2 linked regions of the Salipiger abyssi genome follow. The protein of the gene in region 2 interacts with the protein of the main gene of each other region in a pairwise test. Links are inferred from orthologs where the notes say so. Each region holds a gene or a part of one and is shown on either strand. Other genes may lie near its edges.

Evidence for each region.
Region 1: the proteins of rpe (region 2) and eno interact in binary tests that used the Escherichia coli proteins (3 or more experiments, as listed by UniProt). The link is inferred for Salipiger abyssi from one-to-one orthologs.

What each region holds. Positions count from the first base shown.
Region 1 is NZ_CP015093.1:3,873,322-3,883,284, reverse strand. The notes cover bases 3,444-6,308. They hold eno (phosphopyruvate hydratase), read right to left. Parts: upstream 5,581-6,308; coding sequence 4,306-5,580; downstream 3,444-4,305. Other genes in these bases: Ga0080574_RS22405 (mechanosensitive ion channel family protein), read left to right, coding at 5,819-6,308; Ga0080574_RS22415 (cell division protein ZapA), read left to right, coding at 3,814-4,215; Ga0080574_RS22420 (hypothetical protein), read left to right, coding at 3,444-3,817. In the rest of the region: Ga0080574_RS22435 (DUF808 domain-containing protein), read left to right, coding at 1-621; tkt (transketolase), read right to left, coding at 972-2,990; more of Ga0080574_RS22420, read left to right, coding at 3,224-3,443; more of Ga0080574_RS22405, read left to right, coding at 6,309-6,976; Ga0080574_RS22400 (DMT family transporter), read right to left, coding at 6,987-7,859; Ga0080574_RS22395 (alpha-D-glucose phosphate-specific phosphoglucomutase), read right to left, coding at 7,866-9,500; malQ (4-alpha-glucanotransferase), read right to left, coding at 9,513-9,963. UniProt on the Escherichia coli protein: Catalyzes the reversible conversion of 2-phosphoglycerate (2-PG) into phosphoenolpyruvate (PEP). It is essential for the degradation of carbohydrates via glycolysis.
Region 2 is NZ_CP015093.1:2,869,764-2,879,816, forward strand. What follows is about bases 2,285-5,239. They hold rpe (ribulose-phosphate 3-epimerase), read right to left. Parts: upstream 4,136-5,239; coding sequence 3,434-4,135; downstream 2,285-3,433. Other genes in these bases: gph (phosphoglycolate phosphatase), read right to left, coding at 2,285-2,757; Ga0080574_RS17520 (thioredoxin family protein), read right to left, coding at 2,876-3,430; cbbX (CbbX protein), read right to left, coding at 4,132-5,064; Ga0080574_RS17535 (ribulose bisphosphate carboxylase small subunit), read right to left, coding at 5,168-5,239. Outside these bases: Ga0080574_RS17500 (ABC transporter substrate-binding protein), read right to left, coding at 1-584; Ga0080574_RS17505 (class I SAM-dependent methyltransferase), read left to right, coding at 748-1,347; Ga0080574_RS17510 (HAD family hydrolase), read right to left, coding at 1,406-2,095; more of gph, read right to left, coding at 2,092-2,284; more of Ga0080574_RS17535, read right to left, coding at 5,240-5,587; Ga0080574_RS17540 (form I ribulose bisphosphate carboxylase large subunit), read right to left, coding at 5,668-7,131; fba (class II fructose-bisphosphate aldolase), read right to left, coding at 7,157-8,236; Ga0080574_RS17550 (phosphoglycerate kinase), read right to left, coding at 8,250-9,458; gap (type I glyceraldehyde-3-phosphate dehydrogenase), read right to left, coding at 9,458-10,053. UniProt on the Escherichia coli protein: Catalyzes the reversible epimerization of D-ribulose 5-phosphate to D-xylulose 5-phosphate.

The sequences.
Region 1 (9,963 bases), 1.0 Mb from region 2 along the record:
ATGCCGCATGACGATCATTCCGGCGGACCCGATGGCAGCCACGATGTGGGCGATCCGGCGCATCTCGAAGAGCAGCGGGTCAAGGGCGCGATCAAGACCGATTTCATTCTGTCGGCGGAGATCATGACGCTGGCGCTCTCGACCATAGAAAGCGGCGAGGTCTGGATTCAGGCGGTTGTGCTGGCGCTTGTGGGGCTTGGCATCACAGCGCTGGTCTATGGCGCGGTGGCGGTGATCGTGAAGATGGACGATGTCGGGCTGTGGCTGACCCGGGTGGGTCGCTTGGGCGTCACCCGCGCGCTGGGGCGCAGCATCGTCAAGGGCATGCCCTGGGTGATGAAACTGCTCTCCACCGTGGGCACCGTGGCGATGCTCTGGGTCGGCGGTTCGATCATCGTGCATTCGCTGGCGCAGATGGGCTGGCACCTGCCGGAGGAGACGATCCACCACGCCGCCGAAGCGGTGGCGCATCTGGTGGGGCCGGAGCTCGAAGGCGCGGCGCTCTGGACGACCACAGCCACGATCGACGGGGTGCTGGGGCTCATCTGGGGCGTGGTGCTGGTGCCGGTGGTGACCAAGCTGGTGATGCCGCTCTTTGCCGGTAAGCGCGCGGCGCATTGATTGTCATATGACCGATGAAACAGGCGGTCCCACAGGCCGCCTTAGCACTCTTGGACCGCACGGATGCGGCATCTCTATCGGAAGTTGCCCTCAGAGACTATGAGCGCAACGCAAGCCGGGCCCGGCGGCTGCCCGTGGGGTGCCGCACCGACGGTCTGAATTCCTTGATTTACCCCTGCCAGATCCGAAAGATCTCTCAGCTGAGCACCAGCTTCACCAAAGCGGCAGCCCGCCGGGACGGGCAGCCGCTGGGCCCGGCGGGCTACGCCCTTGATTCCGGGCCAATGGTGAGGGGATTGATCTCGCAATGAAGGCAGCCCCCGAAGATTCCCGGGGGCTGCTTTCAGAGCTCAGAGCAGCGCTTTGGCCTTCTCGGCCACGGCCTCGGCGGTGATGCCGAATTTCTCGTAGAGCACATCCGCAGGCGCCGACGCACCGAAGCTCTCCATACCGACAAACGCCGCCTTGGCCTCGCGCCCGCGCTCGCCGAGCAGCCATTTGTCCCAGCCGAACCGCGCCGCGGCCTCGACCGCCACGCGCACCGGGCCTCCCGGCAGCACGCGCTTGCGATAGGCCTCGTCCTGCGCCTCGAAAAGCTCCCAGCAGGGCATCGAGACCACGCGGGTGCCGATGCCTTCGGCCTGAAGCAGATCCCGCGCCGCCAGCGCGATCTCGACCTCGGAGCCGGTGGCCATCAGGATCACCTGACGCTTGCCCTCGGCATCGGCCAGCACATAGGCGCCTTTCTCGACGAGGTTATTGGTCTTGTGCTGGGTGCGCACGGTTTTCACGTTCTGCCGGGTCAGCGACAGCACCGAAGGCGTCTCGGTCTGCGTCAGCGCGATCTCCCAGGCCTCGGCGGTCTCGATCACGTCGGCGGGGCGGAAGACCAGCATGTTCGGCGTGGCGCGCGAGATTGCCAGATGCTCGATCGGCTGGTGCGTCGGGCCGTCCTCGCCGAGCCCGATGCTGTCATGGGTCATGACGAACACCGTCGGCGTCTTTTGCAGCGCGGCGAGGCGCATCGCCGGGCGGGCATAATCGGTGAAGGCCATGAAGGTGCCGCCATAGGGGCGCAGCCCGCCATGCAGGCCCAGCCCGTTCATCGCCGCCGCCATGCCGTGTTCGCGGATGCCCCAGTAGACATACCGGCCCTTGCGGTCGGTGGTGTCGAACACCCCCATGTCGCCGGTCTTGGTGTTGTTCGAGCCGGTGAGATCGGCGGAGCCGCCCACGGTCTCGGGCATCACCGGGTTGACCACTTCCAGCACCATTTCCGAGGCCTTGCGGGTCGCCACCTTGGGCGCGGCTTCGGAGTTCTGCTTTTTCAGCGCGCGGATCACCGAGGAGAGCTTTTTCGGTGCCTCACCGGCCGTGACGCGGGCGAATTCCGCCTGCTTGCGGTCCGACAGGGCGGCGAGGCGGGTTTCCCACTCGCCGCGCGCCGTGGCGCCGCGGCTGCCGACCTCTTCCCACCAGGACTTGATCTCGGCGGGCACCTCGAACGGGCCGGTGGTCCAGCCCCAGAGCGCCTTGGCCTCGGCGTTCTGCTCGGCATTGGTCAGCGCGCCATGGCCCTTGGAGGTGTCCTGCGCGGCGTGGCCCAGGGCGATATGGGTCTTGCAGGCGATCATCGAGGGCACATCGCGTGCGGCCTTGGCCGCGACGATGGCGGCGTCGATGGCCTCGGGATCGTGGCCGTCGATCTCCTGCACATGCCAGCCGGCGGCCTTGAAGCGCTGGACCTGATCGGTGCGGTCGGAGAGCGACACCTTGCCGTCGATGGTGATGTCGTTGTTGTCCCAGAACACGACCAGCCGGCCGAGCCCGTAGCGTCCGGCGATGCCGATGGCCTCCTGGCTGACGCCTTCCATCAGGCAGCCGTCGCCGGCGATCACATAGGTGTGGTGATCGACCGCGCCCTTGCCGAAGCGGGCGCGCAGCATTTCCTCGGCCATGGCGAAGCCGACCGAGGTGGCGATGCCCTGGCCGAGCGGCCCGGTGGTCATCTCGATGGCGGCGGCGTGGGTGTTTTCCGGATGCCCGGCGGTGCGCGAGTCCCACTGGCGGAAATTCTTGATCTCGTCGAGCGTGATCTGTTCGTCACCGCTGAGATAGAGCAGCGAATAGATCAGCATCGAGCCGTGGCCCGCCGACAGGATGAACCGGTCGCGATCCGGCCATGCCGGGTTTTTCGCATCGAATTTCAGGTGTTTGGACCACAGAACCGTGGCCACGTCAGCCATGCCGATGGGCATGCCGGAATGGCCGGAATTGGCTGCGGCCACCGCGTCGAGCGTCAGCACGCGGATCGCGGCTGCGCGATTCCAGTGATCGGGATGTGCGTCGCGAAGGGCATTGATATCCACGGGGGCGTCCTCTCTTCCCACAGGCGTTTCCGGGCTAATAGCAGCGTTCCCCCGAAGTTCAAGCGTTTGCGCCACCATTGCACTGGCATCGGATGAACTCTGCCCTATAACACCTTGGAACATATAGGGGCGCAATTTTTCATTGCGCTTGCTAAACTCGACCGAAACGGGGCGGTGCCGATTCGTATCTGGCGGCGAGACAGGCCCTGAAGGCAGATAGTAGAGAGGGCAAGATGACCCAGATCGACGAGTTGCAGTCGCGCATCACGCGGGCGCTGGACCGTATTTCACAGGGGGTGGAGGGCTTGTCCGCCGCGCCCGCACCTGTACCGGAGCCCGAGCCCGTGCCGGACGCGCCTGCCGAGCCGGTGGACAGCGGCGCGGCGGAGGCCGAGATCGCCGCTCTTCAGGTGGCGCTCGACGAGGAGAAGATGGCCAATGCCCAGCTCGAGGAGCGGGTGAGGATGCTGCATGTCCGGCTTGAGGAGCAGGTGACACCTGCGCCGGCGCCCGAGCCCGACGCGGCGCTGCAGGAGCAGCTTGCCGCGCAGCGCGAAGGCATGGCCGAGCTCGACACGGAATTGCAGCGGCTGCGCTTGTCGAACGACATGCTGCGCCGCACCAGCGAAGAGATGCGCGCGGCGCTGGAGGCCAATGTCGGCGAGCCGCATCTGATCAACAAGGCGATGCTGGCGGAGCTGGAGGCGCTGCGCGCCGCGCGTGCCGCCGAGGAGGCCGAGATGCGCGCCGTTCTGGGCGCGCTGGAGCCGGTGCTGGCAGAGGCCGCCGGTACGGATGCGGCATCGGGCGGGGAGGCCGTGCAATGAGCCAGATGGAAGTGCAGATCACCATTGGCGGGCGGACATTCGATGTCGCCTGTCAGCAGGGCGAGGAGCAGTATCTGCTCACCGCCGCGCGCATGCTCGACACCGAGGCGCAGGTGCTGGTGGACCAGATCGGGCGCATGCCGGAATCGCGCATGCTGCTGATGGCCGGGCTGATGCTGGCGGACAAGACGGCGGGTCTAGAGGACCGGCTGCGCGCCGCCGAGGACAAGCTGGGCGAAATGGCAGAGGAACTGCGCGACCTGCGCAATCGCCCGGCACCGGAGCCGGAGCGGGTCGAGGTGCCGGTCATTCCCGCGAGCGTGACGGAAACCCTGGCCGAGATGGCGGCACGGGCCGAGGCGCTGGCGGAGGCTGTCGAGGACAAGGCGGCCTCGTAAACGCATCGGGGCGGCGCCTTTCGGTCGCCGCCCCGCGCAAATTCCTTGGAAAGAATTTGCAAATCTCTTCGAAGAGATTTGATACCGGCCTCAGCGCAGGATCGACTTGCCCGCATATTCGGCCACGTCGCCCAGCAGTTCCTCGATACGGATCAGCTGGTTGTACTTGGCCAGCCGGTCCGAGCGCGCCAGCGAGCCGGTCTTGATCTGCCCGCAATTGGTGGCGACGGCGAGATCGGCAATGGTGGCGTCCTCGGTCTCGCCCGAGCGGTGCGACATCACATTGGTGTAGCGCGCGCGATGGGCCATATCGACCGCCTTCAGCGTCTCCGACAGCGAGCCGATCTGGTTCACCTTGACCAGCATGGAGTTGGCGACGCCCTGTTCGATGCCCATGGCCAGGCGTTCCGGGTTGGTCACGAAGAGGTCGTCCCCCACGAGCTGCACCTTGTCGCCCAGCTTCTCGGTGAGGATCTTCCAGCCGTCCCAGTCATCCTCGGCGCAACCGTCCTCGATGGAGATGATCGGGTAATCGGCGCAGAGCTTGGCGAGATAATCGACATTCTCGGCGGAGGTGAGCGACAGGCCTTCGCCCTTCATCTCGTATTTGCCGTCCTTGAAATACTCGGTCGAGGCGGCGTCGAGCGCCAGGTAGATATCCTCGCCGGGCTTGTAGCCGGCCTTTTCGATGCTCTTCAGGATGAAATCGAGCGCGTCGCGGGTCGAGCCCAGCTCGGGGGCAAAGCCGCCCTCGTCGCCGAGACCGGTGGACATGCCCGCCGCCGAGAGCTCTTTCTTCAGCGTGTGGAACACTTCCGAGCCCATGCGCACGGCCTCGCGGATGTTCTCCGCCGCCACCGGCATGATCATGAATTCCTGGATGTCGATCGGGTTGTCGGCATGCTCGCCGCCATTGATGATGTTCATCATCGGCACCGGCAGGACGCGGGCGGAGGTGCCGCCGACATAGCGGTAAAGCGGCTGCGCGGTGAATTCCGCCGCCGCCTTGGCCACCGCCAGAGACACGCCGAGGATGGCGTTGGCGCCGAGCCGGCCCTTGTTGTCGGTGCCGTCGAGCTCCATCATCGCGCCGTCGATGGCCTGCTGCTCGGTGGCGTCGAAGCCCACCAGCGCCTCGGCGATCTCGCCGTTGACCGCGGCCACCGCTTCCAGAACGCCCTTGCCCATATAGCGCGATTTGTCGCCGTCGCGGCGCTCATGCGCCTCATGCACGCCGGTCGAGGCGCCCGAGGGCACCGCGGCACGGCCCATTGCGCCGTCTTCCAGGGTGACGTCGACTTCGACGGTGGGATTGCCCCGGCTGTCGAGGATCTCGCGGGCGTGAATGTCGATGATGGTGCTCATGAAGGTCCGTCCCTTAGGTCCAGCATAGGTTCGGGCGAGCTATAGCAGGCAGGGCACGAATGTAAACTTGCGCTGGCGCTAACGGCCCGAACCGGCAGCAGATTGCGCTAACGGGGGCAGGGTGCGCGCGCTTTGTTTTGCCAAATGCCGCAGCGCAGCTAATTCTTTTGCAACGCAGCAATGACAACGGATCGGATCCGCCGGCGGCCGCAGGGGCGCCGGGGGGACAGGAGGCGTCATGGAAGAGGAACTGGAACAGCTCGAACAGCAGGTCGAGGTGATCACCAGCGATATCGAGCGGCTGCTGCCGGTGCTGCCGGACTGGGCGATGCCGCTTGCGGTGCTGGGGCTGGCCTTTCTGGTCGGGGTGATGACCTTTCGCGTGGTCTTTGCGCTGCTCACCCGGGCGGTGGCCAGGAAGGATCTGTTCTGGCGCAGCCTCGTCGCGCGCACCCGCCGGCCCTTGCGGCTGGGGCTGGTGGTCGCGGCGCTGAGCGTGGGCGTGCCGGTGGCGCCGCTCGACCCGGACGGCGCCGATCTGGCGCAGCACGCGCTGCTCATCGCCTTCATGGTGCTGGTGGCCTGGGTGCTGCACACGGCGCTGCATATCTGGACGACGGTGCATCTGCGCAAGTTCACGCTGGGGGCGGAGGACAGTTACCTCGCCCGCAAACATGTCACGCAGAGCCGCATCCTGGTGCGGCTGGTGGGCTGGATTATTACCGTGGTCGCGGCCTCGGCGATCCTGATGACCTTCGAGGGCGTGCGGCAATGGGGCGTGTCGCTGCTGGCCTCTGCGGGGGCTGCGGGCATTGTCGTGGGTTTCGCGCTGCAACCGGTGCTGAAGAACCTCATCGCCGGGGTGCAGCTTGCCGTGACCCAGCCGATCCGCATCGGTGACGCGGTGATCGTCGAGGGCGAGTGGGGCGAGGTCGAGGAGATCACCGGCAGCTATGTGGTGATCAAGATCTGGGACTGGCGCCGCCTCGTGGTGCCGCTCTCGTATTTCATCGAGCAGCCCTTTCAGAACTGGACGCGGGACACCTCGTCGCTCATTGGGGTGGTGATGCTCTATCTCGACCACACCGCCGATATTTCGGCCCTTCGGGAAGAGGCGAAACGGGTGGTCGAGGGCTCGGAGCGCTGGGATGGCGAGGTTTTCGCGGTGCAGGTCACCGATTTCCGCGAGCGGGTGATGGAGGTGCGGGTTCTGGCCTCGGCCAAAAACGCGCCGGTGACCTATGAGCTGCGCTGCGAGATCCGCGAAAAGCTCATCGCCTGGGTGCAGCAAGAGATGCCGCAGGCGCTGCCGCGCATGCGCGAGACCGTCTCGGTCGATGGCAGCGGCAGGCCAATGCCGCCGGGAATCGCGGTGCTGGACGGGCCGGCGCCCTGAGCGTGGCGGCTCAGATCATGGCGGCGCGGCTCAGCCGGCGTTCGCGCAGATAGCTGTAGAGCCCCGCGCCGAGGATCAGCGCCGATCCGGCAAGCGTCCAGCCGTCCGGGCGTTCGGCGAATATCGCCATGCCGAGCCCGGTGGTGAAGATCAGCCGCGTATAGCGGAACGGCGCCACCGCCGAGACCGTCGCCATACGCATCGCCGTGGTCACCGAGAGATAGCCCGCCGTGGTCACCGCGATGGCCCCGGCCATGTAGAGAAAGACCGGCGGCGAGGCCGCGAAGGGCGCGGGAGAGATCAGCATCAGCGCGAGCCCCACCGGGAAGATCGCGGCGAAGCCATAGGTCGAGACCGCCAGAGAATGGATGCGCTGGGGCACCATGCGCGTCACCAGGTCGCGCGCGGCGAGCCCGGTGACGCCGATCACCGGAAAGATCTCCCAGCCGGTGAACTCGGCGCCGAAGGGGCGGATCACCATCAGCATGCCTGCGAGCCCGACGCCGATCGCGGTCCAGCGGCGCCAGCCCACCGGCTCTTGCAGGAAGATCGCGGCGCCCACCGTCACCACCAGCGGCGCGGTCTGCATGATCGCCGCCATCAGCGACAGCGGGATCTTCGACAGGCCCACGATCATGCCGGCGGCGCCGATGATCTCGAAGGCGTTGCGCAGGATCACGATCCGCTCGAACACCTCCGCAAGGCGCAGCTTTACCCGCCGCAGCCGGGCGAAGACGATGAACAGCGCAGTGCCGCCAAGGCTGAGCATGGCCATGACCTGCCCGACAGGAGCATGTTGCGACGCGAGCTTGAGAAAGGCGTCGCTACAGGCGAGCAACGCCATGGCAAGCACCATCAGCAGAATGGCGCGAAGCGTGTCCATGCGCGGTCAGGTGATGACGTCGGGCGCGTCGCGTCCGGTGCGGGATGTGATCTCGGCAATCGCCTCGGCGGCGGCAATGACCTCGGCCAGCGCCTCCTGCGGATCGAGGCCGAACGCGTCGGGATCGCTCTCCAGCTTTTCGAGATAGACCCGCAGCGTCGCGCCCTCGGTGCCGGTGCCGGAAAGCCGCAGCACCAGCCGCGCGCCGCCTTCAAAGCCCACGCGCAGGCCCTGGCCCTCGGCGCGCGAGCCGTCCACCGGATCGTCATAGGCAAACTCGTCGGCGCTCTCGACCGTCAGCGCGCCAAAGCTCTGGCCGGGCAGGGAGGCGAGCTGGCCGCGCACATGCGCCATCAGCCCGCTGGCGGCGTCGCTGTCCACTGCCTCATAATCGTGGCGGGAATAGTAGTTGCGCCCGTATTCGGCCCAATGCGCTGCCATCAATTCGCTGACCGAGAGTTTCTTCACCGCCAGCACGTTCAGCCAGAACAGCACCGCCCAGAGCCCGTCTTTTTCGCGCACATGGTCGGAGCCGGTGCCAAAGCTCTCCTCGCCGCAAAGCGTGGCGCGGCCCGCATCCAGCAGGTTGCCGAAGAACTTCCAGCCGGTGGGTGTCTCGTAACAGTCGATGCCGAGCTTTTCGGCGACCCGGTCCACCGCGGCGCTGGTGGGCATGGAGCGTGCCACGCCCTTCAGCCCGTCCTTGTAGCCGGGCACCAGCGTGGCATTCGCCGCCAGCACCGCGAGGCTGTCGGAGGGCGAGACATAGCATTGCCGCCCGACGATCATGTTGCGGTCGCCGTCGCCATCCGAGGCCGCGCCGAAATCCGGGCCGGTCTCACTCATCATCTCGTCCCAGAGCGTCTTGGCCCAGGTCGGGTTCGGGTCGGGGTGGCCGCCGCCGAAATCGGGCAGGGGGATCGAGTTGATCACCGTGCCCGGCGGTGCGCCCAGCATCTCTTCGAGGATGCGCGTCGCATAGGGGCCGGTCACCGCGTGCATCGCGTCGAACCGCATGCGGAAGCCGGAGCGGAACAGCGCGCGGATGGCATCGAAATCGAAAAGCTCCGCCATCAGCGCGGCGTAATCATCGACCGGGTCGACGATCTCGATCTCCATCTCTCCCAGGCTCACCGTATCGGTCATGCGCAAGCCGATATCCTGGCTCTCGGTGATGGCGAATTCGGCGATCTCTTTGGTCGCGTCAAAGATCTTTGCGGTCACGCCCTCGGGGGCCGGGCCACCATTGGCGGTGTTGTATTTCACCCCGAAATCGCCCTCGGGCCCGCCGGGATTGTGGCTGGCCGAGAGGATGATGCCACCATCGGCGCCGCGCGTGCGGATCAGGTTCGACGCGGCGGGGGTCGACAGGATCGCGCGTTTGCCGACGATCACCTTTTTCGCGCCGCCGGCGGCGGCCATGCGCAGCACAACCTGCGCCGCCTGGCTGTTGAAATGCCGCCCGTCGCCGCCGAGAACCAGCGTCTTGCCCGCGACGCCGCCGATGCCGTTCCAGATGCTTTGAACAAAGTTCTCCAGATAATGGTGGGTCTGGAACACCGGTGTCTTCTTGCGCAGCCCCGAGGTGCCGGGTTTCTGGCCTTCGATCGGCTCGGTGGGGACGGTACGAATGGTGGTCATAAATCAGGTCTCCTATCGCCCGGCACGTTTCATGATCCGAGCGGCATTTGCAAGCACCGGCGAGGCGGCGATCTCTTCCGGCGAGGCGGGCAGGCGCTGGCGCCAGTTCGGGTATTCGGACACCGTTCCCGGCAGGTTCGGCTGATTGTCCATGCCCAGAATATCCTCGACCTGTAACGCCGTCATGCAGGCGGCGGTTTCCGCCAGCAGCGCCGCCATCGCCTCCGGCGCCTCGGGGCCATAGCCATTGCGATAGGGCGAGGTGGCGCCGTCCATCCCCTCGACCTCGCGACCGCGCCACGAGAGCATGCCGTCCACATGCTCCGGCGGGAGGATGCCGATCTCTCGGCGCAGCAGGATCTCGCGCCCCTCGCGCCAACCCTTCCAGGTGGGCAGATCGTGCGAGGAAAAGCTGGCGATGACCCCCTCGGGATAGTCCTTGGGCGCGCGATACCAGGGCGGA
Region 2 (10,053 bases):
AAATCCGGCGGCTGCGGAAAGGCGAAGCGGCCCGGGTTGTCCTCTGCCCAGTCGAGCAGCGCCGACATCGAGCGCGGCGGCTCGGGCAGGCGGGCGCTGTCGTGGTAGAAGACGAGCTGTGCTGTGCCCCAGGGGCTTTCCAGCCCGTCGGTGGGTACGGTGAAATCCGCCGAAAGTGCCGCGTTCTCGGGATCGGTCAGCGCGCGGTTGGGCAGCGCCTCGGCCCAGGGGCCGAAGAGCAGGCCCTCTTCCTTCATCGCGGCGAAATTCTCGCCATTGATCCAGATGAGGTCGATGCCGCCACCCGTATCCCTGCCGGCGGTCTTTTCCGCCAGCACGCGGCTCACCGCCTCGGCGGTGTCGCTGAGCTTGACATGTTCCAGCGTCACGCCCCGATCCGCCGCCTGCGCGCCGATCCAGGCGATGAAGGCGTTGACCGAGTCCGAGCCGCCCCAGGCGTTCCAGTAGACGGTCTGGCCCTGCGCCGCCTCGCGCACCGCCTGCCAGTCGGCGGGGTCGGGGTCTGCCCAGGCGGGCAGGGCGAGCGTGGCGGCCAGTGTTGCGGCGGCGATGACGGATTTCATTGGCGGGCCTCCCTGAGCCGGCTTTTGTCGGCATTTCCGATGCTTATGGCAAGCGCCGCCGGCGCCGGTCAAATGACATTCCGGTGGGGAAGGTTACAGACCCCGGCTTGTTTCGTCAGGCGCGCGCGCCTAGGTCTCTGAGGCAACAGATATGGAGATCCGCATGTGGGAAGAGCGCTACAATACCGAGGATTACGTGTTCGGGCGCGAGCCGGCGGCCTTCCTACGCCGGCACGAAAGCTGGCTGAAGCGGGGGGAGTTTGCGCTCTCGGTGGCCGATGGCGAGGGGCGCAACTCGGTGTTCCTGGCGGAAAAGGGCCTGAAGGTGATCGCCTGGGACGGGGCGCCCACGGCGGTGGAGAAAGCGCGGGCGCTCGCGCATGAGCGCGGGGTCGCGGTGGCCTATGAGGTGGCCGATATCGAGCACTGGGCCTGGCCCGAGGCACGGTTCGATCTGGTGCTGGGCGTGTTCATCCAGTTCGTCGGCCCTGAGGCGCGGGCGCGGCTTTTCGAGCGGATGAAACGCGCGGTGAAACCCGGTGGCGTGCTGATGCTGCACGGCTACACGCCGAAACAGCTTGATTATGGCACAGGCGGGCCGAAGGCGGTGGAGAACCTCTATACGCCCGAGCTGCTGCGCGAAGCCTTTGGCGATCTGGAGATCCGCGAGCTCGAAGCCTATGAGGCGGAGCTCGACGAGGGCGGCGGCCATGTCGGGCGCTCGGCGCTGATCGACCTCGTGGCGGTGAAGCCTTTGTCGTGACGGTGGGGGCGGCCAAGACCCTTCGAAGGGTCTTGCAAATTCCTTCGAAGGAATTTGCTCAGGCGCGGGCGGAAAACAGCCCGCGCAACCCCTCCGGCAGCGCATCGTGGCGCAGCGAGCCCAGCACCAGCGCGCCGTCGAACGCCTCGCCTTCTGTGTAGACCGAGGGTGTCACCAGCACCTCCAGCCCCGCGCCGCGCGCCGATAGCACCCCGTTGCGGCTGTCCTCCAGCGCCAGCGCGTTGCTTGCGGGCAGGCCCAGCCGGTGGAGCGCCAGCAGGTAGACATCCGGCGCCGGTTTCTTCGCCGCCACCTCGTCGCCCGCCGCGATCACGTCGAAGACGGCATCGCCCGGGCTGCCCCAGCAGCATTGACAGAGCGCCTCGACATTCGGCCGGCTGGTGGTGGTGGCCACCGCGACACGCAACCCGCTTGCCCGGGCTGCGTCGATCAGTTCGGCCACACCCTCGCGCAGGCGCAGCCCGCCGGTTTGCAGGATCTGCACATAGCGCCTTGTCTTGGCCGCGTGCAGGGCCGCGACATCCGGCACGGTCTCCCCGGTCTCAGCCAGCCAGGCGCGGATGCGCTCCTTGCCGCCGGTGGTGCGCAGCAGGCGCCGGTATGCCTCCCGCGTCCAGTGCCAGCCCAGCCCCTCCGCGGCGAAGGTTTCGTTAAAGGCCTGCCGGTGCGTCTCCTCGGTCTCGGCCAGCGTGCCGTCGACATCGAAGATGAGCGCCGCGGGCGTCATGCCTTCACGTCGGCGAAGTGTTGGGCAACCAGATCCGGCAGCTGGTCGAAATGATCGAAAACATAGCTGTGGTAGAGTTCCGCCACCGGCGTCTTGCGATAGCCTTCGGTATAGAGTGCGAAGGGCAGGCCGGCGCGCTCCGCCGTCTCCGCGTCGACCTCGCTGTCGCCCACATAGAGCGCCGTCTCGGCGCCAAGGTCGCGCATCACATGCAAAAGCGGCGCCGGATCGGGCTTGCGCTGGGGCAAGGTGTCGGCGCTGGCGACCTTGCCGAGGAAGCGGTCGAAGCCGAAATGCCGCAGCGCGATCGCCGTCGGTTCGCCCGGCTTGTTGGTGCAGAGCCCCATGGCGCAGCCCATCGCTTCGAGCCGCCCCAGCGCGTCCATCACGCCGGGATAGACGAGCGTATGCGCGGGCTCGCCCTCGTAGTGGCTCATGAACTTCGCCAGCAGGCGGGCGTGTTCCGCCGGATCGTCGCCCAGGCCCACCGCCTGCATGACCCGGCTGATCAGCACCCCCGCGCCCTTGCCGATGAAACTGCGCGCCTGTGCAAAGCTGATCTCGGGCAGGCCCTCGTCGCGCAGCACCAGATTGGCGGCGAGATGCAGGTCGGGGGCGCTGTCGATCAGCGTGCCGTCGAGGTCGAAGACGATGGTTTTCATGGGGGTATTCACGGAGAAGATCCTTCGTGGCGGAGGTCGCGCCCCTGACCGGAAGGTCGCGGCGATGGCGCTGGAGCATGCGTATTTGGAAAGAGAAGACGCGCAGGGCGCGCGCCTCTCAGGCGGATTTCCACTTGATCGAGCAGCCCATGGAGGGGATCTGCTCTCTCGGGCCATGGCCGGTCTCGGCCACCTGTTTCATCGCCTCGTAGAGATCGCGGCGCAGATCCGCCGGGCCGGCCTCGCGGCGCGAGGCGTCGAGCCGGCCGCGATATTGCAGCCCGCCGCCCGCGTCGAAGCCGAAGAAATCCGGCGTGCAGGCGGCATCGTAGGCGCGTGCGACGCCCTGCGCCGCGTCATAAAGATAGGGGAAGGGAAAGCCGCGCTCCTCCGCCATGCGTTTCATGTTCTCGAAACTGTCCTGCGGATAGGCCTCGGCATCGTTGGCCGAGATCGCCACGACACCGATGCCGAGCGCCTGCAGGTCGCGCGCGTCGCGGATGATCCGGTCGAGCACCGCCAGCACATAGGGGCAGTGATTGCAGATGAACATCACCAGCGTGCCCCTGGGGCCGGCGATATCCGCATAGCCGTAGCGGCGGCCATCGGTGCCGGGCAGGGAAAAGCCCGGCGCCTTCCAGCCGAAATGACAGACGGGCGGGATCGCGGCCATGGCTCAGGCCGCCTTTGCCCGCGCGCCCTCCGCCGCCTCGCGGATGGCGCGGATGTTCTGGCCGTAGACCTCGGGCGCATCGACCGAGCCGCCCTTGAACACCGCCGAACCCGCCACCAGCACATCGGCGCCGGCCTCGACCACCAGCGGCGCGGTCTCGGGGGTGATGCCGCCGTCGATCTGGATATGGATCTCGCGGTCACCGATCATCTGGCGGATCTTGCGCGTCTTCTCGATGCCGGAATGGATGAATTTCTGCCCGCCGAAACCGGGATTCACCGTCATGATCAGCACCATGTCGCAGAGATCGAGCACATCGGCCACCGCCTCCGCCGGCGTGCCCGGGTTCAGCACCACGCCCGATTTCACCCCCTGCGCGCGGATCGCCTGAAGCGTGCGATGGATATGCGGGCCGGCCTCCACATGGGCGGTGATCATGTCGGCGCCGGCCTCGGCATAGGCCTCGATATAGGGATCGACCGGCGCGATCATCAGATGCACGTCCATGAAGGTTTTCACATGCGGGCGGAACGCCTTCACCGCCGGCGGGCCGAAGGTGAGGTTCGGGACGAAATGCCCGTCCATCACATCCACATGCACCCAGTCGGCGCCCTGCGCCTCGATGGCCCGGATCTCGGCGCCGAAATTGGCGAAATCGGCCGAGAGGATCGACGGGGCGATCTTGATGGAACGGTCAAAGCTCATGCGCGTGTCTCCTCATGCGCGCGGTCCACGTCCAGCCCGCCCTGAAAGACCCGGCTGGGGCGGATATCCGCCTCTGTAATCGTGCTCAGCGCCTTTGCGTCGAGCGGGCCGGTCGAGGTCTCGAACAGCCGGTTGGCCTGCCGCAGCCGCGCCCGGTCGAGCGCATTGCGGATGGAGCGCGCATTGGCGAAATGCGGCTGCGCGCGCCGCTTGCCGATATACTCCTCCATCGCATGCTTGCCACCCGCGTCAAAGACGTAATTCTGTTCGGCGAGCATGGTCTCGGAGATCCGCGCCAGCTCGTCGTCGCTGTAATCGGGAAATTCGATATGATGCGCGATGCGCGAGCGGAAACCGGGGTTGGAGTCGAAGAACCGGTCCATCCGGTCGGCATAGCCCGCCAGCACCACCACCAGATCGTCGCGGTTGTTCTCCATGACCTGGAGCAGGATCTCGATGGCCTCCTGGCCGTAGTCGCGTTCGTTCTCCGGGCGGTAGAGGTAATAGGCCTCGTCGATGAAGAGCACCCCGCCCATGGCCTTCTTCAGCACCTCCTTGGTCTTGGGGGCGGTGTGGCCGATATACTGGCCGACCAGATCGTCGCGGGTAACGGTGACCAGATGGCCCTTGCGCACATAGCCCAGCCGATGCAGCAGATCGGCGATCTTCAGCGCCACCGTGGTCTTGCCGGTGCCGGGATTGCCGGTGAAGCTCATGTGCAGCGTGGGGGTCTCGGTGGCGAGCCCCATCTCGCGCCGGGCGCGGTCGACCAGCAGCAGCGCCGCCGTCTCCTTGATGCGCTTCTTGACCGGCGCCAGGCCGATCAGCGTCTCGTCGAGCTCGCGCAGCACCTCTTTCACGCCGGAGTCCTCGTAGGCGGCGGCAAGATCCACGGTCTGCGGCGTCATCTCCTTGGGCTCGGCAGTCATGAGGGCGACCTTCCTGTCTTCCATTGGCTGAAAATATCCATACGGGGCGCTGCCCGTCCCGCGACCGGTCGGGCGGGGGCGCGAGGCCCCCGGCACCGACGTCTCAGGCGTAGCGCGCCCCCTCGGGTTCGCGCACCGCGTAGCTTTCCACCGTGTAGCGGATGCTGCGGCCCTCGCCTTCCTGCCGCACCACGCGGAAGCCGGGCTCCTCGGCGGGACGGTTCACGATGAAGCTCATGCGGATCGATTCCCAGCCCGCGGTCGCGTCGAAGGCCAGCACGCGGATATATTTCCCGCCATGCTCCTTGCGGCATTCGTTGACCTCATAGACCACCGCCGCCGCGTCCGGATTGTCGAACATCGGGTGGCCCCACATCTCCCAGTAGGAATTCCGCGGGTGCGGATCGTCGGTATATTCCACCGAGACCGCCCAGCCGTTGTCGATGGCGTATTGCGCCTGCGTGCGGATGTCGTCGTCGGTGAGATCGGGCAGGAAGCTGAATTGACCTTGTTTCAGTCGCATTATGTGTCCTTTCGCTGTCGGGATGCGCCACGGGCGCAGAGAGGGGGCGGGGGAGAGAGGCCTCTCTCCCCCGATATCGGTCAGGCGGAAACCTCGGGGGTCGGCGCGAAATCGGGCGCGTCGGTCGAGGCGTAATCGAAGGTGACGTCCTTCCAGGTGTCGAGCGCCTGTTTCAGTGGCGTGCAGGTGCGGGCCGCGTCGCGCAGGATGTCCTCGCCCTCGTTCCAGATGTCGCGCCCGGCATTGCGGGCAAAGACCATCGCCTCCAGCGCCACGCGGTTCGCCGTGGCGCCCGCCTGGATGCCATGCGGGTGGCCGATCGTGCCGCCGCCGAATTGCAGCACCACATCCTCGCCCAGATAGGTCAGCAGCTGGTGCATCTGGCCGGCGTGGATGCCGCCCGAGGCGACCGGCATCATCTTGTTGAGCGAGGCCCAGTCCTGATCGAAGAAGATGCCGTTCTCCAGCGCCATCGGATTATATTCCTCGCGGAAGATATCGTAGTAGCCCTTGGTGGTGGCCGGATCACCCTCGAGCTTGCCCACCACGGTGCCCGCATGCAGGTGATCGACCCCGGCAAGCCGCATCCATTTGGCGATGACGCGGAACGACACCCCGTGCGAGCGCTGGCGGGTATAGGTCGAATGGCCCGCGCGGTGCAGGTGCAGGATCATGTCATTGTCCCGCGCCCATTTCGCCATGGACTGGATCGCGGTGTAGCCGATCACCAGGTCGATCATGATGACGACCGAGCCCAGCGACTTGGCGAATTCCGCCCGCTCGTACATCTCTTCCATCGTCGCGGCGGTGACGTTGAGATAGGTGCCCTTCACCTCGCCGGTGGCGGCGGAGGCGCGGTTGACTGCCTCCATGCAATAGAGAAACCGGTCGCGCCAGTGCATGAAGGGCTGGCTGTTGATGTTCTCGTCATCCTTGGTGAAATCGAGCCCGCCCTTCAGCGCCTCATAGACCACCCGGCCATAATTGCGCCCCGAAAGCCCGAGCTTGGGCTTCACCGTGGCACCCAGCAGCGGGCGGCCATAGGCGTTGAGCCGTTCGCGCTCCACCACGATGCCGGTGGCGGGCCCCTGAAAGGTCTTCACATAGGCCACGGGCAGGCGCATGTCCTCGAGCCGCAGAGCCTTCAGCGGCTTGAAGCCAAAGACATTGCCGATGATCGAGGCGGTCAGGTTGGCGATGGAGCCGCCTTCGAAGAGATCGAGATCATAGGCGATATAGGCAAAGAACTCGCCCTCGCTGTTGGGCACCGGGTCCACCCTGTAGGCCTTGGCGCGGTACTTGTCGCAGGCGGTGAGCCGGTCGGTCCAGACCACGGTCCAGGTGGCGGTGGAGCTTTCGCCCGCCACGGCGGCGGCGGCCTCGACCGCGTCCACACCGTCCTGCGGGGTGATGCGGAACAGCGCGATGATGTCGGTTTCCTTGGGCGTGTAATCCGGCTCCCAATAGCCCATCTGGGCATATTTCATCACGCCCGCGCTATAGCGCTTCTTGGCGTCGGTGACGGTCTTGGCGTTGTCCAGCATGGTGGTTTCCTCCTCTGGGGTCTGGTCAGGCCGCGTGGGCGGCGGCGATCCGGGGGGCGAGCGCGCCGCTGGCATAGCGGTGCGCCATTTCATCGAGCGAGATCGGCCTGATCTTGGCGGCCTGACCGGCGGTGCCGAAGCGCTCGAACCGGTCGATGCAGAGCTTGGTCAGCTCCTCCATCGCGGGGATGTTGAATTTGCGCGGGTCGAATTCCTCGGGCTTTTCCTGCGCGATCCGGCGGTACTGCCCGGTCATCGCCATGCGGCAATCGGTGTCGATATTCACCTTGCGCACGCCCATGCGGATGCCGTGCTCGATCTCCTCGACCGGCACGCCATAGGTCTGCGGCATGTGCCCGCCATGGGCGTTGATGAGATCCTGAAGATACTGCGGCACCGAAGAGGAGCCGTGCATCACCAGATGCGTGTTCGGCAGCTTCTCGTGGATGCCCTGGATGGTCTTCATCGACAGGATGTCGCCATCGGGCTTGCGGGTGAACTTGTAGGCGCCGTGCGAGGTGCCGCAGGCAATGGCCAGCGCATCGCATTTGGTGGCCAGCACGAACTCCACCGCCTGATCGGGATCGGTCAGAAGCTGGTCGTGCGACAGCTTGCCCTCGGCGCCCGAGCCGTCCTCCGCCGCCGCCTCGCCGGTCTCCAGCGAGCCCAGAACCCCCAGCTCGCCCTCGACCGAGGCGCCGACCGCATGGGCGGCTTCGGTCACCCGGCGGGTGATCTCGACGTTATACTCGTAGCTGGCGGGGGTCTTCATGTCCTCCTCCAGCGAGCCGTCCATCATCACGCTGGTGAAGCCGTGGCGGATCGCCGAGAGGCAGGTGGCGTCGTTGTTGCCATGGTCCTGATGCATCACGACGTGGTTGTCGGGATACATCTCGCACAGCGCCTCGACCATGTGGCGCAGCATCACGTCGCCGGCGTATTTCCGCGCCCCGCGCGAGGCTTGCAGGATCACCGGCGCGCCGGTGGTCTTCGCGGCCTCCATGATCGCGAGGCCCTGTTCCATGTTGTTGATGTTGAAGGCCGGCACGCCGTAGCTGTTCTCGGCGGCGTGATCCAGCAATTGTCTGAGCGTTATCAGTGCCATTCTCGGTCCTCCCTCAGGCCGCTTGCTTGGGCGCGCAAAGCGCCGCGATGCCGGGCAGCGTCTTGCCTTCCAGCCATTCCAGGAATGCCCCACCGGCGGTGGAGACATAGGTGAAGTCCTGCGTGACCCCTGCCGCGTTCAGCGCCGCCACGGTGTCGCCGCCGCCCGCGACGGTGACCGCGCGGCCCTCGTGGGACAGCGCCGCAGCCTTGCGCGCCACGGCCACCGTTGCCGCGTCGAAGGGCGGGATCTCGAAGGCGCCGAGCGGGCCGTTCCACAGGATCGTGTGGGCGTGGTTGAGCCGCGCCATGAAGGCCTCGGCGGATTGCGGGCCGGCATCGAGGATCATCGCATCAGAGGGGCAGCGGTCGGCGGGCAGGATCTCGTTCGCCGCGCCGGCCCTGAATTCGCGGGCCACCACCACATCCTCGGGCAGCAGGATCTCGCAGCCCGACGCTTCGGCCAGCGTCTCGATCTCGCGCACGGTGGCGATCTGGTCGGCCTCGTGCAGCGAGCGGCCCATCGGGCAGCCGCGCGCATAGAGAAAGGTGTTGGCCATGCCGCCGCCGATGATCACCGCGTCGAGCTTGCCCACGAGGTTCTTCAGCACCGCGATCTTCGACGACACCTTGGCCCCGCCCACCAGCGCCACCGAGGGGCGTTCGGGCGTCTCCAGCGCCGTTGTCAGCGCGTTGATTTCCTCCAGCAGCAGCGGGCCGGCATAGGCGGGCAGGCGCCCGGCAATGGCGGCGGTGGAGGCATGCGCCCGGTGTGCACAGGAAAACGCGTCGTTGACGTAGAGATCACCCAGCCGGGCGAGCTCCGCCGCGAAGCCCGCGTCATTCGTCGTCTCGCCGGGGTTATAGCGCAGGTTCTCGCAAAGCAGCACCTCGCCGTCGCGCAGGCTTTCGGAGAGGATCACCGCGCTTTCGGTGGCACAGTTGTCGGAAAACCGCACCGGCACGCCCAGCGCGTCCGACAGGGCAGGGCGCAGCTTGTCCACCGAAAAGGCAGGGTCCAGTTCGCCCGGTTTCGGGCGCCCGAAATGGGTCAGGATCACCAGCCGCGCGCCCTTTTCCAGCAGCGGCCTCATGCCCGCGGCAAAGCGCGCGATGCGGGTGGCATCGGTGACGCGGCTCTTTTCGACGGGCACGTTCAGATCGGCGCGCACCAGCAGGCGCTTGCCCGCCACATTCGCCTCGGTGATCGGGGTGATGCGCATCAGATGGGCCCTCCCATCGCCACGGCCGTATCGGCCATGCGGTTGGAGAAGCCCCATTCGTTGTCATACCACGACAGGATGCGGACCATGCGCCCATCCATCACCTTGGTCTGGTCCATGTGAAAGACCGAGCTGTGCGGGTTGTGGTTGAAGTCGATGGAGACGTTGGGTTCGTCGGTGTAGCCGAGGATGCCCTTCAGCGGTCCGTCGGCAGCGGCGCGGATCGCGGCGTTCACCTCCTCGACGGACGTGTCTTTCGCCGCCTCGAACACCAGATCCACCACCGAGACATTCGGCGTCGGCACCCGGATCGCCACGCCATCGAGCTTGCCATTGAGCTCCGGAAGCACGAGGCCCACGGCCTTGGCCGCACCCGTGCTGGTGGGGATCATCGACAGGGCGGCGGCGCGGGCGCGGTAGAGATCCTTGTGCATCGTGTCCAGCGTTGGCTGGTCGCCGGTGTAGGAGTGGATCGTGGTCATGAAGCCCTTTTCGATGCCGATGGCGTCGTTCAGCGCCTTGGCCACGGGCGACAGGCAATTGGTGGTGCAGGAGGCGTTTGAGACGACCTTGTCCGCCGCCGTCAGCGTGCCGT